Regions from separate parts of the Xanthomonas sp. NCPPB 1067 genome, predicted to be linked through region 2. Evidence: predicted binding sites of a transcription regulator. Region 2 holds the regulator's gene; the other holds the start of a gene.

Region 1 (3,584 bases), on a different contig from region 2:
CGATGACGATGCTGCCGGAGTCGTGGTAGGCGTTGAGGCCCACGGTGCCGCGTGCCGGTTTACCGCGCGCCACGCGCACCTCGGCCGGTTCGATGCCGTGATCCATCGCGTTGCGCACCAGGTGGGTGAGCGGGTCGCCGATCTTTTCCACCACCGACTTGTCCAGTTCGGTGTCTTCGCCGGCCACCACCAGCGCGATGTCCTTGCCCAGCTCGCGGGCCACATCGTGCACCACGCGCTGGAAGCGGCTGAAGGTGCCGCCGATCTTGACCATGCGCAGCTGCAGCGCGCTCTCGCGCACCTCTTCCACCAGCCCGGCCAGGATCGAGGCCGATTCCAGCAGCTGCGCGTCGCCGCTGCGCTGCGCGTTGGCATTGGTGCTGGCCACGGCGATGATGAGTTCGCCCACCAGATCGATCATGCGATCGAGCTTGTCCGCATCCACCCGGATCGAGCGCGCGTCGGCACCGCCGCGTGCACCGGACTCCGGTGCTGGACGCGGCGCTGCCGGTGCGGCCGCAGGCACGCTGGCCGGCGCCGCAACCGTCACCGGTGTGCTGGCCAGCAGTGCGGCGGCGGCGTCGGCCGGTGCCGGAACGGCGGCGATCTGCAGGTCGCAATCGTCGCGCACGAATTCGAATACGTCGTCGATGGCAGCACGGTCGGCATCGCTGCGCAGCAGGATCCGGAAGCCCAGGTAGTTGGCCTCCGGGTCGAGTTCCTCGAAGGCGGGCAACTGGCTGTCGTCGGTGTCGATCGACTCGACCGAGCCCAGGCTGCGCAGGTTGCGGATCAGCTTGAGCGGGGAATTGCCGAAGCGCAGCGCATCGGCGAACAGTTTCAGGTCGATGCGCCAGTAACCGCTCTGTTTTTCCGGGGTGCTGTGCTGCGCGACGGCCGCGGTGACGCCACAGCCGCTGCCTTGCAGGTAGGTCTGCAACTGCGCCAGCAGCGGTTCGGCTTCGGCGGCCAATGCCGCCGCATCGGCATGGCCGGGATCGGCCGCGGTTTCCACCAGGGCGTGGATATGGTCGCAGCACACCAGCAGCAGCGCGATCAGTTCCGAACTCAGCGTCAGCGCTTCATCGCGCACCAGGTCCAGCACGCTCTCCACCACGTGGGTGAAGCCCACCAACTGCGGCAGATCGAACAGGCCGCCCGAGCCCTTGATGGTATGCGCGGCGCGGAAGATCGCGTTGACCGCATCCGGCGAGGATTCGCCACGCTCGGCTTCGAGCAGGTGGCGTTCCATGTCCTCGAGCAGATCCCGGCTCTCGGCCAGGAAGGTCTGCATCAGCTGATTCATGTCCATGCGCGCGTCACCGGTCCGTTAGTGAATGCGTGCGTCGAGGCTTGCGACCGCATGCGGATACAAGGCTTCGAGCAGGCCCAGCAGTTCGATCACATCGACCACCGCCCGGCTGGAGTCGGTCAGCGAAAACGGCCGTCCGTCGGCCTGGATGGCCTGCTTGGTGGCCAGCAGCAATTGCAGACCGGTGGTGTCGATCTCGCTGACCGCGCCCAGGTCCAGATGCAGACCGCCCGGATGCGCCAAGGCCGGCTGCAGCAGCGGCTTGAGTTCGGCGGCGCGCCGAATGGTCATCTCGCCCTCCAGGGCAAGCGTCAGCGGCGCAGGAAAATCGGACGATGGGGTGCTCATGGATGCCTCGAGGCGATACGCTGACGCGGGGAATGGCGCTGCGGTGGGGTGAACGTGCGCGGTTCGCACACGCCGCAGCTGCCGGTCTATGCAGGTATCGGCCCTGGTCCGGAATATTTAGGCCTAATTCAGTGCGATGACGGAAATGCGAAACGGGTCACTGCGCGCGAATTAATCGCTCAGTTTTGTCGCAAGCAGGCTCAGGGACGGATTGTCCGGGACAGTCCTGTGGACAATGGCGCCGGATCGATCGTGCCTGGACAGCGCGCACCCCCAACGCAGCCATAGCGCGGGAGATTGGTCGATCGGCGTGAAGGTGGCGGTGTGGTGCCGCAGGCAAGCCGATCCCGACGGTGGAAGAGCGCCGCTGGAGTAACGGCGAGGTGGGCGCATGATGGGAATGCGCAAGCGTGCAGCGGCTGGGGTCTTGCCCGGATCCAGGTGCGGCCGGGACTGGATGGGTGCCTCGCCGCCGGGCACATGACAGGCATGCGCACACCACGCACAGTGCGCACGCCGCGTAACGTTCGAGTCTGCCTGCTCAGCGGAGCGTTGCGCCGCTACCCGCTTCAGCCCGGTGCCAGCGCCGCCAGCAGGCCGCGTGCGGCGTTGAAGCGGTCGGCGCCTTCGGGCAGCGGCAGCTTGATGCGCAGTTTGTCGGGGCCGTCCATCGCGTAGATCTTCGGACTGAGCGCCGCTCGCGTCTTCAAGACAGTCGCCGGGAGGGTTCCCGCTGCCGGCCAGGACGTCCTGACCTCCCGAACGCGCATGCCACGGCACGCAGTCCAGGCAGCACGTCCTTGGCCGCCAGCGCACGTTTGTCCGGCGGCGGGCCCGCGTCCCCTGATCCCCCACCGTATGCATCGTTCCCGTGATAACCTGCCCGCCGCCGTCCTGGCGAAGACGGAAAGCCAGGTGACCCAGCCGACACCATGGCAACGGTGTCTGGGCTATCTCGCTGAGCCATGCCTAGCGCAAGTTGCCAGAGACAAGCATGTCACTTCAATTACTACCAGGGAGGTATTCGTTATGAAACTACGCAGCATGGCCACCACGTTCGCACTCGCTGCGGCTTTAGGCCTTGGCCTGAGTGCGCCGGTTCGCGCCCAGACGGTAGATCCTTGTTCGGTCTTTCTTTGCATGGCCGGCGTGTCTGGCCCCGGCACTCCGAGTCCGGAATGTACGGCGCCGATCGCAGCCTTTCATGCTATCCAGGTGTGGAGCCCGGCCTTTAACCCGCCGGCCACGGCGGCTGCACGCCGGACATATCTGATGACATGTCCAGGCGTTGTCCCGGTGAATCAAGCCACCTTGGAATTGATCATCTCGCAGTGGGGTTATACACCCTGACGAGGATCGCCCGCTGCCCGAGTTGGTCAGCCATAGTGAGTTTGCCGCAAAGGATATTTTGATCAATCACCGCTTTGCACAGACTGCTTAGGCGCTGCGTCGGGTTTCGGCTGCAATCGGCTTGATTCCAACGTTAATCGCCTGGGGTGGGGTGACTCCACAATCGGACGTCAGATTTTCCCATCTGGCAACTCTGCCCCTGAGGCGGCGAGACTCTGGACGCTGCCCGGGTCTGCGGTGTGACCGCGTTCCTGGCTGCACAGGTCAAGCAGGCGCTGGGCTACAAGATGCACTTGGCGTTTCCCGACTAGCGCAGCGTTCCGCGCGCCACCTGGCTTCGAAGACCTACTGGGAATAGACCCAGGCCGCCGGCAAGACTGCCGCGAAGAGATGTCTCCCAGCTTCCTGCGCGGGGACGGCTTCGTCATCACCGGGCACGCCCGTCGGCACTTCGCCCCGCTAAGAGAGGGCGAGGCCCCGCTGGCACGGCAGCGATGGCCTGCTCAGATATGCCAGCCTGAAGAATGTCTCGATGGCGAGGAAGTTGCCAGCTGGGGGAAGGCGAAACGATCGT
Region 2 (3,584 bases):
CATCGCCAAGCTGGCGCAGCGCTTCGCCGCCCAGCACGCCCCGCGCGACGTGGCCCTGGTCACCACCGACACCCTGCGCGTCGGCGGCCGCGAGCAGCTGCACAGCTACGGCCGCCAGCTCGGCATCGCAGTGCACGAGGCCGACAGCGCCGAAAGCCTGCTCGAACTGCTGGACCGCCTGCGCGACTACAAGCTGGTGCTGATCGACACCGCCGGCATGGGCCAGCGCGATCGCGCCCTGGCCGCCCAGCTGAACTGGCTGCGCGCCGCCCAGCAGGTCACCTCGCTGCTGGTGCTGCCCGCCAACTCCCATTTCGCCGACCTCGACGAGGTCGTGCGCCGCTTCGCCCACGCCAAACCCCAAGGCGTGGTGCTGACCAAACTCGACGAGACCGGCCGCTTCGGCAGCGCCTTGTCGGTGGTGGTCGATCACCAGATGCCCATCACCTGGGTGACTGACGGACAGCGGGTCCCCGACGACCTGCACCGCGCCAATGCCGCCAGTCTCGTTCTTCGCCTTGAAGATTTGCGGCGCGCTGCCGATAAGCCCTGTACTCCGGAGCACAACCATGCAGTCGCGTGAATACGCCAAGCTGACCAACGCCTTCCCCCTGTCGGCGACCCGTCCCGAGCCTCTGGGCCCGGTGCGCACCATTGCCGTGACCGGCGGCAAGGGCGGCGTGGGCAAGACCAACATCTCCGCCAACCTGGCCGTGGCGCTTGCCGACATGGGCAAACGCACGCTGCTGCTGGACGCCGACCTGGGCCTGGCCAACCTGGACGTGGTCCTGGGCCTGGCGCCCAAGTACACCCTGGCCGACCTGATCGCCGGCCGCTGCACGCTCGATGAAGTGATCATCGAAGGCCCCGGCGGCGTGCTGGTGGTGCCGGCCGCGTCCGGCCGCCGCCACATGGCCGAACTGGCCCCGGCCCAGCACATCGGCCTGGTCAACGTGTTCTCCGAACTGGAACGCGACCTGGACGTGATGGTCATCGACACCGCCGCCGGCATCACCGACAGCGTGCTGACCTTCTGCCAGGCCGCCCAGGACACCGTGGTGGTGGTCTGCGACGAGCCGGCTTCGATCACCGACGCCTACGCACTGATCAAGGTGCTCTCGCGCGAACGCGGCGTGGACCGCCTGCAGATCATCGCCAACATGGTGCGCGACCCCAACGAGGGCCGCCTGCTGTACGACAAGCTCTCCCGCGTCTGCGAGAAGTTCCTCGGCGACGTGTCGTTGAACTACCTCGGCCACGTGCCGCAGGACGACTGGCTGCGCCTGTCGGTGCAGCGTCAGCAACCCGTCATCAAGGCCTACCCCGCCAGTCCGTCGGCACAGGCCATCGCAGAAATCGCGCGCCGTACCTCGCGCTGGCAGGCTCCCACCGTGCCGCGCGGCAACGTCGAGTTCTTTGTCGAACGCATCATTCAACGGGGAGTGGCCGCATGAGCACCGCCACCGCAACGACCGCCACTGCGCAGTACCGTGCCGTCCAACGCAACAACGCCAACGACGTGGTGACCCAGCACGCCGACCTGGTGCGCCGCATCGCCCACCACCTGGCCGCCCGCCTTCCGGCGAGCGTGGAAGTGGACGACCTGATCCAGGCCGGCATGATCGGTCTGATCGAAGCCTCGCGCAGCTACGACTCCGACCAGGGCGCCTCGTTCGAAACCTATGCCTCGATCCGCATCCGCGGCTCGATGATCGACGAGATCCGCCGTGGCGACTGGGTGCCGCGTTCGGTGCACCGCCGCGCCCGCGACGCCGCCGCCGCAGTGCGCAAGATCGAGCAGAGCACCGGCCGCGCCGCCGCCGCCACCGAAGTGGCCGCCGCGATGGAAATGCCGCTGCCCGACTACCTGCGCCTGATGGAAGACGCCGCACGCGGCCAGGTGCTGAGCCTGGAATCACGCATCGAAGATCACGGCGAACTGGACACCACCGCCAAGGGTGGGCCCAATCCGCAGCAGATGATGGAGCGTGGCGAATTCGGCCGCGAGCTGGGCAAGGCCATCGGCCAGTTGCCCGAGCGCGAGCAGTTGGTGCTGTCGCTGTACTACGAACAGGAATTGAACCTGAAGGAAATCGGCGCCGTGCTCGGCGTCAGCGAATCGCGCGTCTGCCAGATCCACGGCCAGGCCGTGGTGCGCCTGCGCGGCCGCCTCAAGGTATTCGAACTGGCCGATGCCGGTGTCGAAAATGACGATTGATTTTTTTCGTGTTAGGAGCTTGATGTGAACAAGAACATGCGGATCCTGATCGTGGACGACTTCTCGACGATGCGCCGTATCGTCAAGAATCTGTTGGCGGATCTTGGCTTCACCAATACCGCAGAGGCCGAAGACGGCAACAGCGCGCTGGCCGCGCTGCGTGCGGGCCCGTTCGATTTCGTGGTGACGGACTGGAACATGCCCGGCATGACCGGCATCGACCTGCTGCGCAACATCCGCGCCGACGCCAAGCTCAAGCACCTGCCGGTGATGATGGTGACCGCCGAAGCCAAGCGCGAGCAGATCATCGAAGCCGCGCAGTGCGGCGTGAACGGCTACATCATCAAGCCGTTCACCGCGCAGACGCTGGAAGAGAAGCTGGGCAAGGTGTTCGAACGTCTGGCGGCGACCGCCTGATGAACGCCACCGTGGAAGCCGATGCCGAACGTGCCGCGTTGATCGAGCGCCTGCAGAGCGCGCTCGATGCATTGGAAAGCGGTGATCAGGTCACCTGGCGTCGCGAGGTCGACCACCTCGCCGCGCTACGCACGCGACCGATGATGCAGAGCCTGAGCCGGCTCGCCCGCGAACTCGGACAGGCCCTGGGCGAGTTGCCCACGGTGCCCGAAGAGGCCGGCGAACTGGACGATGCCTGCTCGCGCCTGGACCATGTGGTGGAGATGACCGAAAAGGCCAGCCACCGCACCCTGGACCTGGTCGAGGAATGCCGCGTGCTGGCCAACCAGCTGCGCGATGGCGGGCTCAATGAGGACCAGGGCGCACTGCTGGAAAAGATGCGCCACAACCTCACCGAGCTGTCGCTGGCGCAGAGCTATCAGGACCTCAGCGGCCAGATCATCCGTCGCGTGGCCGGCATCGTGCGCCGTGTGCACGAAGGCTTCGGCGCCTTGGGCCTGCCGCCCAAGAACAGCGAACCGAAGAAAGACGACGGCGGTCTTGCCGGTCCTGCGATCAAGGGCCTGGACCGTCACGCGGTGTCGCAGGACGACGCCGACGACCTGCTGTCCGGATTGGGGCTGTAATCATGAGTGCTGTTCCAGACGATATTGCTGCCGATTTCATCGTCGAGGCCCAGGAGATCCTGGATCGCCTCGGCGAACAGCTGGTGTCGCTGGAACAGGCACCAGACGAAGCGGACCAGCTCAACGCGGTGTTCCGCGGCTTCCACACGCTCAAGGGCGGCGCCGGCTTCCTGGCCATCAAGCCGATGGTGGAGCTGTGCCACGCCGCCGAAGAAACCCTCGGCATGGCGCGCTCGGGCCAGGCAGTGCTGCAGGCGCATCACTTCGATGCCGCGCAGCAGTCGCTGGACTATCTGCAGGCCATGCTGGACGCGATGGGCTCG

What was found. The regulator FliA, encoded in region 2, starts transcription of late flagellar genes. The targets are predictions, from matches to a motif close to TAAAGTTTNNCNNNCNNNGGCCGATAA.
Region 1: a site for FliA is predicted at 1,755-1,781, ahead of LL962_RS06535 (STAS domain-containing protein). Genes of this name have one in related genera too.

Annotation. Positions count from the first base shown of each region.
Region 1 is NZ_JAJGQG010000005.1:221,771-225,354, forward strand. It holds gene LL962_RS06530 (chemotaxis protein CheA) at 1-1,312, opposite strand, end outside; gene LL962_RS06535 (STAS domain-containing protein) at 1,331-1,660, opposite strand; gene LL962_RS06540 (hypothetical protein) at 2,230-2,370, opposite strand; partial or broken gene LL962_RS06545 (diphosphate--fructose-6-phosphate 1-phosphotransferase) at 3,235-3,563, shown strand.
Region 2 is NZ_JAJGQG010000023.1:19,634-23,217, forward strand. It holds gene flhF (flagellar biosynthesis protein FlhF) at 1-583, shown strand, start outside; gene LL962_RS15765 (MinD/ParA family protein) at 570-1,454, shown strand; gene LL962_RS15770 (RNA polymerase sigma factor FliA) at 1,451-2,218, shown strand; gene cheY (chemotaxis response regulator CheY) at 2,243-2,635, shown strand; gene LL962_RS15780 (protein phosphatase CheZ) at 2,635-3,261, shown strand; gene LL962_RS15785 (chemotaxis protein CheA) at 3,264-3,584, shown strand, end outside.